One region of the Pseudarthrobacter sp. NCCP-2145 genome, then DNA from elsewhere that is predicted to be linked to it. Evidence: predicted binding sites of a transcription regulator. Region 1 holds the regulator's gene; the other holds the start of a gene.
What was found. Region 1 encodes Rex, which represses fermentation and respiration genes when NADH is low (regulators of the CRP and FNR family bind a similar motif). Its sites were predicted from a motif close to CTTGTGAANNNNTTCACAAG; they were not measured.

Region 1 (5,273 bases):
AGGCGATTGCCGGCGTCATGCTGGAAAGCTTCCTGGTGGGCGGTGCGCAGAACCTGGATGTTGCCGAGCACGCGGCCGGACGCGCTGAGCTCGTGTACGGGCAGAGCGTCACCGATGCCTGCATGGAATGGGACGTTTCGGTCTCCGTCCTGGACCAACTGGCGGCATCCGCGCGCAAGCGCCGGGAGGCGAAATAGGGGGATTTACTACTTTCACTTCTGCCACACGAACATCTAGAGTATCTAGATAGGTGGTTGGTGGATGGCTCAGCATCGGAACACCGCATTGGCACGTACCTGGGGTCACTGTTGTCCATCCGTCAGCAAAGGAAAATAGGGAAATGTCGGCAGAACAGAACTTCTCCAACGCGAAGTTCCTGACCGTGGCTGAAGTAGCCCAGGTCATGCGCGTCTCCAAAATGACCGTGTACAGGCTGGTGCACTCCGGCGAAATGCCGGCAGTGCGCTTCGGCCGCTCCTACCGGGTTCCGGAACAGGCCGTTGAGCAGTACCTCAAAGGTGCTGTGGTGGACGGCCACTCCGAGACAGCCTGAGCAGCTGTCCGTAGCCGCCTTCCGGAAGCGGTACCCTGTTAAGGAACGTTTTACGTCATTGTAAGAATCTGTCAGTTGTTCAGTTCGTAGCTCTGTCCACGAACAATTTCCATCAGACAGGTACTGCATCTAGTTTGTAAGGAACTTACGTGGGTTCAGTTATTAAGAAGCGTCGCAAGCGTATGGCCAAGAAGAAGCACCGCAAGCTGCTTCGCAAGACCCGTCACCAGCGCCGCAACAAGAAGTAGAGATACTTCGAACAGCGCAGGAAATGCCCGTCGCCTTCCGAGGCGGCGGGCATTTTCTTGTGCTGTCCCCAACCAGGTAGCAGCACATGTCGTTAACAAGGCTCATAAGGACATCTGCTGCGACCTAGATGCGCGGGCCCCGGATGCGGGCAAATCCCTTCCAGAGCCCGTAGACGGCGCCGCCGGCCGTCGCGGCTTTGAGGCCGAACGTGGCCGCGCGCCGGCCTGACCGGAAATCGTAGACCGGCCAGTTGTTGTCGCGGGCGTGCCGGCGCAGGCGGGCATCCGGGTTGATGGCCACCGGATGGCCCACAAGGGTCAGCAGCGGAATGTCGTTATAGGAGTCGCTGTACGCCCAGCAGCGCTTGAGGTCCAGCTCCTCGGCGTCCGCAATGGCCTGGACGGCCACAGCCTTGGCCGAGCCGTGCAGGATGTCACCCACCAGGCGGCCGGTGTACATGCCCTCGGAAATTTCCCCCACCGTCCCCAGCGCCCCGGTCAGTCCCAGCCGGGTAGAGATCACCGTGGCCACTTCGATGGGGGTGGCGGTCACCAGCCACACCCGGCGGCCCACGCGCAGGTGCTGCTCCGCCAGCGCTTTGGCGCCCGGCCAGATGCGGGAGGCGATCATCTCGTCGTAGACCTCTTCGCCGAGCGCCTTGATGTCATCAACCGTGATGCCGGCCGCCAGCGTCAGTGCGGAGTCGCGGACGGCGTGGACATCGTCCATGTTTTCGCCGCGGGCCACGAACTTGAACTGCTTCCACGCGAACCCGGCCGCCTGGGCCATGGTGAACGCCCCGCGCTGGTGCATCTTGCGGGCAACGTGGAAGAGGCTGGCACCGCGCATCAGGGTGTTGTCCACATCGAAGAACGCCGCCTCGCCCGGTTGCGGCGCAGCAACCGGTTTGGTGACTACGGCGACGTACTTCTCCTCGGGCATGCAGTCGAGTCTAGTCAATCCGCTGTTCAATCCCCGTTTAGCCTTGTTCCCCCTTGCCCGGCGTCGCCGGACCCGGGGGAACGGGTCTACGGTTAACGCATGGCCTCACCCCGCGTTGTCCTGATCACCAAGGCAGACTGCCACCTCTGCGAAGACGCGCGCGACGCCGTCAGCAGGGTTACAGCCTCGTTGGGACTTGGGTGGAGCGAGGAGTTGGTGGACAACCAGCCGGAACTCCGTGAGCGCTACGCGGAAGAAATCCCGGTGGTGCTGGTGGATGGCGTGCAGCGCGATTTTTGGAAAATCGACGAAGCCCGGCTGGCACGCGTGCTCCAGCGGGCCCTGGCACAGTAGGGGAGCAGTACCGTGGTGGAGAGGTCTTCAGTGTCCCCTGCATCGGCGGCACCTGCTTTGATGGCATTGCCGGTTGGGCCCTAGAGTGGAGTCACAACGCGATGCGAGGGAGGGGCTGGTGGCTTCGCTGGATTCAACCCCCCAGGCTGTCCCGGACCTGCCGGGAGCTGCGGGCACGGCAGCCAAACAGATTCCGCCCGCTGCAGTGGCCCGGCTGACCCTCTACCTGCGTGCCCTCAATACCCTCCTGGCCGAGGGCGTGGAGCGGGTCTCCTCCGAATCCCTTGCCGAGGCCTCCGGCGTCAGCTCCGCTACGCTCCGCAAGGACCTCTCCCACGTGGGCTCCTACGGCACCCGCGGTGTGGGCTACGAGGTCCAGTACCTCAGCCGGCACATCGCCGCTGCCCTGGGACTCACCCACGACTGGAAAGTTGCCATCGTCGGTGCCGGCAATCTGGGCAAGGCCCTTGCACGGTACGGCGGCTTCGAATCCCGGGGTTTCGACGTCGTGGCCATCTTTGACGCGGACCAGATGGTGGTGGGCAACGAGGTCGGCTGGCTGCGCGTCAGCGACGTGGCGGACCTGGAAACCGTGCTGCACCGCACCGGGGCCAACATGGTGGTCCTTGCGTTGCCCGCTTCCGTGGCCCAGGGCATCTGCGACCGCGTGGTGGCGGCCGGGGTCCGCAGCGTCCTGAGTTTCGCCCCCATCATGCTCCAGGTGCCGGAGGGCGTTAACCTCCGCAAGGTGGACATGGCAACCGAGCTGCAGATCCTGGCCTATCACGCACAACGGGCGCAGGCCCCGGGGCAGACCGCCTAGTCTCCGTCAGCGGTGCTTGCTGGTTCCGGGGCCCACGCCCGAAGGGTGGGTGGTGCGTGGAGTTACCGGCCGTATGGGTTCCCCATATTGCCGCCGTACGGGTTGGCGAACGGCTGCTGGCGCCGGAAATACGGAGCCGAGGCCGGCAGGTAGAGCAGCACGATGGCCGCGATCCCCAGCAGGGTGCCGAGGGTTGCGAAGCTGGGCGGGCCGAAGAGGCCGAAGATGGACAGTGCCGCGAAGACCGTGCCCAGGATCCGCGCCCAGTTCTTGCCCTTACGGACGAAGAACGCCACCAGCAGGTACAGGGCGAGGCCGATGATGGCGAACACCACCAGGGTTCCGGCGATGACGCCCTTCATATCCTCGTAGGTGACACCGGCGCCGCTGCCCTCGATCTGGGTTTCGAAGGCGTCGCGGAACATGGGATCATCCAGCGTGGTCAGGCCGGTCAGCATCGAAATCACAAAGATCGCGGCGGAGGCAATCAGCAGCCAGAAGGAGATGTTGACCATCTGGGGAACACCCGTGCTGCCGGACGGCTGGGGCTGCTCCGACGGATACTGCGCATAGGGGGACTGTCCGTACGGCTGCTGGCCGTAGCCGGGGGCTGCCGGCGGGTTCTGGCCGTACTGCGGGGCGTTCTGCCCGTACTGGGGTGCGCCCGACTGGCCGTACTGGGGCGGGTTCTGGCCGTACTGCGGGGCGTTCTGTCCATACTGCGGTGTTCCGGACTGCTGGCCGTACTGGGGCTGGTTTTGGCCATACTGGGGTGCATTCTGGCCGTAGCGCGGACCCTGGCTGCCGGACTCGGAGCCGGGCTCGGGTTCGTTCGGAACGGGAGGCGGGACGGGGGGAGTGCTCATGGGCGGTCCTTTTGCGTGTCGGGTTCCAGGTAAATCGCCGGGATCGGTCCTGTCCCCTACCCCCAGCATCACTTACGTCCACCGTACCCCCGGGCAGCCGCCTTGTGGGTCATTCGGAAGAGGTATTCCCGGAGCGGGCCGCGGCGAAGAAGGCCTGGGAATTGGGCAGCCACAGCAGCACCGTTGCCGCCAGGCTGATGAGGAACGTTGCCCAGTTGCCGCCCTGGCCCACGCCCATCATGGCGTTGGCCACGGCCAGGACCAGGGTGGCGCCGGTGAGGGCCGTGAGGCCCAGGCGGGCCCAGCGCTTTCCGTCCTTCATGGCAAGGGCCAGGACGATCTGCGCCGCACCGACCGCTGCCGCCAGCAGCATGAGCAGGAGCACCAGCGTGGCCGCCCCCGGTGCCGCGGCAAAGAGCACCAGCGATGCCAGCATGCCGAGCATTCCACCCAGCAGGCCCAGGATGCCGCCCACAAACCAGATCCAGAAGGAGACCTTGAGTTCGGTGGGCAGGCCTGTCACCAGGAACATTCGGGCAAAACCGCTCCGCGGCGCGCTGGGAGAGTTGCTCATGGCCCTCACTGTAATCCCCGCCGGGACCCGGAAGGAGCGGCGTGCTTAAAGACGGCACCCCGGCGCCGGACTGCGGGAGTCCAGGGCCGGGGTGCCGGAGCGGAAGGAATTATGCCGCGGGAGCGATGAAGGCGAGTTCGAGGTTGATGGCAACCTTGTCGCTCACCAGGACGCCGCCGGTCTCGAGGATGGCGTTCCAGGTCAGGCCGAAGTCCTTGCGGCTGATGGTGGTCCCGGCGGAAACGCCTGCACGGGTGTTGCCGAACGGGTCAACAGCCACACCGTTGAACTCGGTGTCCAGGGTGACGGGGCGGGTGACGCCCTTGATGGTCAGGTCGCCGGTCAGCTCATAGCTGTCGCCCTTGGCCACGAGGCCGTTGGAGACAAAGGAGATTTCTGGGAACTTCTCTACGTCGAAGAAATCCTCGCCCTTGACGTGGCCATCGCGGTTTACGTCGCCGGAATCGAAGCTGGCGGTGTTGATGGTGGCGTTGATCCTGGCATCGGCGATGTCCCCGGGGAGGTCAAGGGTGGCGGCGGCTTCGGTGAACTGGCCGCGGACCTTGCTGATGCCCGCGTGGCGGACCGTGAAGCCGATCTCGCTGTGTGAGTTGTCGAGGGTCCAGGTGCCGGTGGTGACGTCTGCGGGAAGTGCCATGGTGATGCTCCTTGGGTTTGCGTACTGTCGGGTTGTGCTGTTGAACCTTCATCTGTTGAAGTCTCAACTAACTGCTGCATCCAGTATAAACATGCATTTGCATGTTTTGTTCCCGTCTTCGGAACATTTCTTCAAAAACTTCAGTTCTACTCTCCGTAGAAGCTTGTCCGGGAGATTTCGGATCGCACGCCATCTTTGAGAAACTGGTAAACATGCCCCAAGCCACTGTCCATTTGCTCCGCCACGGCGAGGTC
Region 2 (5,273 bases), on a different contig from region 1:
GTGGGCCTGACCCTCAGCCCGGAAGGATGATGTTCAGGGCGTGCGGTTTCCGTGCTGAACCTTCAACCAGTTCCGCGGCCCACACTTCGCGCGTTGCCTTCAGGAGTTCCGACGGCGTTGCCGGGACCTTTCCGCGCCGCACCAGCAGGTGCCGGGCCAGTTCGCCACGGGTGTGCTTGGCGAAGTGGCTCACCACCTTGCGGACCCCGTTCACCTCGGTCAAGACGTTGACGGACACAGTCTGGGCAGCGGGCGGCGCCCACGCCGCCGCATAGGTGCTTGAGCGGCAGTCCACCAGCAACTGCCCCTCCACCGCTCCGGCGAGGGCCCCGGTGAGCTGCGGCTTCCAGAACGAGGCGAGGCGGCCGACGTCGGGCAGTGCTGTCCCCATGGACAGGCGGTAGGCGGGCACGCTGTCACCAAAACGGATCACGCCCCAGAGTGCGGAAACCACCAGCACGGACGCGTCCGCCTTGCGGCGCTGCGCAGCCGTGAGGGTCTTGTAGCCCAGGGCGTCATAAAGCACCCCCGAATAGATCCGGTGGGCGGGCGCCGCCGGTTCGGCATGAAGCCGCGTGTTGCGGTCGACGTCGTCCTTGAGCGATGCGCCCACACCCAGCAGCGCGAGGGCGTCCTCGTGCGCGCTCACCGTTCCCAGCGCATCCAGCACTTTGGCGCGGCAGGCGTTCAACTCCGGGAAGCTCAGGGAAGGCCAGTCGACGGCGGATCCGCGGACGGCGGGTGTCTTGCCTTCGGAAGGGGGAAGCAGAATCAGCACCGTCCGATCCTACCGGCGGCGGGAAAAGGCAAGGCCACCGGTAGACTGGGGGTTGGATGGGTTGACCAGGCGGCCGCGCGTCACGCAAGTGGCTCGAGGAACGTCCGGGCTCCGCAGGGCAGGGTGGTGGGTAACGCCCACTCGGGGTAACCCGCAGGCCAGTGCCACAGAGAACAGACCGCCTGGGTCGCGCCGGTTTGAAAGCGGCACGAACCAGGTAAGGGTGAAACGGTGGTGTAAGAGACCACCAGCTTCCCGGGTGACCGGGAAGGCTAGGTAAACCCCACCCGGAGCAAGGCCAGACAGGACACGTTTGAGGGCTGCCCGCCCGAGTGTCCGGGTAGGCCGCTGGAGGGCGCCGGCAACGGCGTTCGTAGATGGATGGCCGCTACTCCCGTGCCGGTAACGGAACGGAAGCACAGAACCCGGCGTATCGGTCAACCCATCCATCCACACTGGTTTGACCTTGGACGATGTGTTGGGGATGCTGAACCGTGCCTGCAAATTATGACCCGCAAGACAGCCCCGGCGCTGCTGCTAGGCAGCAAGTCCCCGGACGCAGCCAACAGGCTGTTGCCTTGGCCGGCTTCTTTTCGCTCTCCCTGGCCGCGTGGGCCGCGGCGTCGGTCCCCATCATCCTGCATTCCAGCGGCTGGTTCGCGGAGTCGGCCAAGGCCCCCTGGATGCCGCCCGGCTGGATGTTCAGGAGCATGTGGATGCTGCTGTACGCCGCGGTTGCGGTGGCCGCCTGGCTGGTCTGGCGCAAGGGAGCCCTTACCGGAGGCACCCTGGCCGGCTACCTCAGCCAGTTGGTGCTCAACGCCGCATGGCCGCTGGCCTTTTTCGGCCTCTTTCCCGTGTTTGGCGGTGCGTCCCTTTGGGCGGCTTTCGTGGTGATTGCGGCCCTGGGAGTTTCTGTTACCTTCCTTATCCTGCGCTTCGGTCCGGTCAGCGCCGCAGCGGGCCTGCTGATGCTTCCCTACCTGTCCTGGGTGGTTTTTTCCTCCAGCCTCAATCTCTATTCGGCCATCCACAACTGATCTCCTCCCGCAACGGCCACCCCTGTGAGTGATTTCACTCGATCCGGGCCGAATTGCGGACGCCGGCCAATTTAGAATGGATCCGGACGCAGGAGTTCTTCCGCCGGAGTTGCGTTCGCAGCCGGCGGTTTTTCTTTGCGTGTGATCCAGGCGCCCGGGGGCCGACCCCCGCGGGCGCAGGGTCCCCTGCACGACATGTGATGGCCAACAACCGTGTACGAGGACGTACACGGCTGAACCGAGGAAGGTATTTCTGTGAGCCAGACGTCAGATTCTTGTCTTGATACGTGGATGGGCCGCGAGGCCCTCGCCGAGGCCATGATTCCGGTGATCGGCCGGCTGTACCGCGAAAACAACGTGGTCACCAGCATCCACGGCCGGAGTTTGATCAACAAGTCCACCATGAACATCCTCAAGGCGCACCGTTTTGCGCGCCGCATGAGCAAGGACGAACTGCTGCTGGAGGAGACCGCCCCGCTCCTGAACACCCTGGCCAACCTGGAGCTCGGCGCGGCAGCGATCGACATCGCACGGCTGAACCAGAAGTTCAAGGAAGAGGGCAACGGCGCCACCCTTGAAGAATTCCTTCGTGCTGAACTGGCGGACGTCGTGGGCAAACGCGGCGGCGATGACCGCACCAGCACCGATGTGGTGCTTTACGGCTTCGGCCGGATCGGCCGGCTCCTGGCCCGCCTCCTAATCGAAAAGGCCGGCGGCGGACACGGCCTCCGGCTTCGCGCCATCGTCGTGCGCAAGGGCTCGGACAACGACCTCTCCAAGCGCGCCAGCCTGCTGCGCCGCGACTCCGTGCATGGTTCCTTCGAAGGCACCATCCGGATTGACGAGGAAGCCAACACCATCACGGCCAACGGCGTCCAGGTGCAGGTCATCTACTCGGACAACCCGGCCACCATCGACTACACCGCTTACGGCATCAGCAACGCCCTGGTGGTGGACAACACGGGACGGTGGCGTGACGCGGAAGGGCTCTCCCAGCACCTGCAGAGCAAGGGCGTCGCACGGGTGCTCCTGACTGCCCCCGGCAAGGGCGACCTGAAGAACATCGTGCACGGCATCAACCAGGGCACCATCGAGGACACGGACAAGATTGTGTCCGCAGCGTCCTGCACCACCAACGCCATCACGCCGGTGCTCAAGGCCATCAACGACAAGTTCGGCGTGGTCCACGGGCACGTGGAGACCGTCCACTCCTTCACCAATGACCAGAACCTGATCGACAACTTCCACAAGGGCGACCGCCGCGGCCGGTCGGCGGCACTGAACATGGTGATCACGGAGACCGGCGCCGCCAAGGCCGTGGCCAAGGCGCTCCCCGAACTGCTTGGCAAACTGACCGGCAGCTCCATCCGCGTTCCCACCCCGGACGTGTCCCTGGCCATCCTGAACCTGAGCCTGGAGAACGGGACCACCAAGGACGAGGTTAACAACTACCTGCGGGAGATGTCCCTGCACTCTGACCTGCGCAAGCAGATCGACTACATCGACTCACCCGAAGTGGTGTCCACCGACTTCGTCGGTTCACGCCGCGCGGGCATCGTTGACGGCCTTGCCACGATCTCCAACGAGAAGAACCTCGTGCTCTACGTCTGGTACGACAACGAGTTCGGATACAGCTGCCAGGTGGTCCGCGTCATGGAGGAGATGGCCGGCGTGAACCCGCCGTCATTCCCGGCAAAGGAATCTGCAGCAGCCCTCGCAGCGATCGCCGTTTAGGCTTCCGCCCAGGGTCTCCCGATTTCCCGGCTGATGGTGCTGGAATCAGCCGGGAAACGGGACCACACTGGTGGAATGGAAAATGATTCGACGCTCCAGCACGAAACAACCCTTGAGCACGCCCTCGACGTGGCCAAAGCCAATCACAAGGAGGCTGTCCGGCTGCTTGAGGGCGCCCGCGCCGCACACAAAACGGGCGACGTCGGAGAGGACCGGGTACGCCAGCTCGAAGGGCTGCTGGCTATCGCCGAGGAAGACCTACGAAGGGTGATGCGGGAGCAATAACCCCGCCGGTGAGGCCTTCCACTCTCCCTCCACACTGTGGATATCATCGGGGGTGGCCGGACAGGTGTCCTAGGCTCGTCTGGTGCAGGAGACTACCGGAAGTCCAGGAACCACATGACCGTGAGCTGGTCATCCTACCGACGGGCGCGCCGGCGTTCACGCCAGGCGTGGGGAATCCTGGGGGCAGCTGCAATGGCGGCCCTGGCGGCCTTGTCCTGGTTCTTCACCGCAGGACAGTTTGCCGCAGCGGAGACTGCGGTCTCCGGGCCCACTGAAGCTCCCGTTTTTGATCCCGCATGGATGAAGCCTGTTGAGGCTGTGCACCCGGTGCCCACAGGTTCTGCCCTCGCCGCACTGGACGGACTGGCCGTCAAGGGACGCGCCGCGGCGTCAGACTACAGCCGGGACGCCTTTGGCCAGGCCTGGCAGGACGTGGACCGGAACGGCTGCGATACCCGCAACGACATCCTGCGCCGCGACCTCGCCGCCGTGGTGCTGACGGAAGGCTCCGGATGCCGGGTGGCAGCCGGCTCGTTCCATGAGCCGTACACCGGGCAGATCGTGGACTTCCGCCGCGGCTCCGACAGCAGCTGGGCGGTACAGATAGACCATGTGGTTGCCTTGGGCGACGCCTGGCAGAAAGGCGCACAGTCGCTGACGGCGGGGGAGCGCCAGAACCTCGCCAACGATCCGCTGAATCTCATTGCTGCCGACGGTCCTGCCAACCAGGATAAGGGCGCAGGGGACGCCGCCACGTGGCTTCCCAAAAACAAGTCGATCCGCTGCCACTACGTGGCGCGCCAGGTGTCGGTGAAGGCCGCCTACGGCCTGTGGGTCACCGAAGCCGAGAGGGACGCCATGAAGCGCGTCCTGGGTTCCTGCCCCGGCCAGCAGACGGTTGCCGCCCGCTGAGCCGGAACCCGGCTGCTGTACCGCGTTCGACGTCGCCCGTGGCTGCCGCCCGGACGGGGCACTCCGGCAGCGGCCGCCGTCGGGCCTGGCTGTACTGACCGGAGAGGCTGTTTGGGTGACTCATTCGCCCAGGCCGTGCACCGGTCTGGCGTTCGCTGGGGGTTCTCCGACCTCGTGGATGGCGTGGCCGCCGCAAGCCGTCCTGGTGACGCCGGCTCGCTCGATGCCCGAGACGGTGAACCATCGCATTGCGTTGCGCAATCGGCACCACCCAACGAGGTACCACCGGCCGTTAGTGGAGGCGAACAGCACCGGCTCAACGTCGCGGGTGGTCGAGGTCCCGTCTCTCGATGTGTAGCGAATGCGGATCACCCGCTGCTCGGCCATCGCCTCTTCCAGTGCCGACTTGATTGCGCGCGAGGAGGAAGGAAGCGCGTTGACCCAGACGCGGTGGGCCAGCTCGTCGGCCCGTGCCCGGGTTTTGGGATCGAGGACGTCCAGGATCTTTCGGACACCTGCTGCTG

Region 2: a site for Rex is predicted at 1,840-1,859, ahead of NFU08_RS11800 (glyceraldehyde-3-phosphate dehydrogenase). Genes of this name have one in related genera too.

Annotation. Positions count from the first base shown of each region.
Region 1 is NZ_BRCG01000027.1:46,272-51,544, reverse strand. It holds gene NFU08_RS18875 (3-deoxy-7-phosphoheptulonate synthase) at 1-197, shown strand, start outside; gene NFU08_RS18870 (helix-turn-helix domain-containing protein) at 341-553, shown strand; gene NFU08_RS18865 (30S ribosomal protein bS22) at 703-801, shown strand; gene NFU08_RS18860 (HAD family phosphatase) at 926-1,744, opposite strand; gene NFU08_RS18855 (glutaredoxin family protein) at 1,844-2,098, shown strand; gene NFU08_RS18850 (redox-sensing transcriptional repressor Rex) at 2,217-2,921, shown strand; gene NFU08_RS18845 (hypothetical protein) at 2,984-3,787, opposite strand; gene NFU08_RS18840 (hypothetical protein) at 3,897-4,361, opposite strand; gene NFU08_RS18835 (YceI family protein) at 4,471-5,019, opposite strand; gene NFU08_RS18830 (histidine phosphatase family protein) at 5,232-5,273, shown strand, end outside.
Region 2 is NZ_BRCG01000012.1:14,548-19,820, reverse strand. It holds gene NFU08_RS11820 (zinc ribbon domain-containing protein) at 1-10, shown strand, start outside; gene NFU08_RS11815 (YaaA family protein) at 14-778, opposite strand; RNA gene rnpB (RNase P RNA component class A) at 836-1,227, shown strand; gene NFU08_RS11805 (TspO/MBR family protein) at 1,357-1,818, shown strand; gene NFU08_RS11800 (glyceraldehyde-3-phosphate dehydrogenase) at 2,074-3,552, shown strand; gene NFU08_RS11795 (hypothetical protein) at 3,628-3,837, shown strand; gene NFU08_RS11790 (HNH endonuclease family protein) at 3,952-4,749, shown strand; gene NFU08_RS11785 (YafY family protein) at 4,870-5,273, opposite strand, start outside.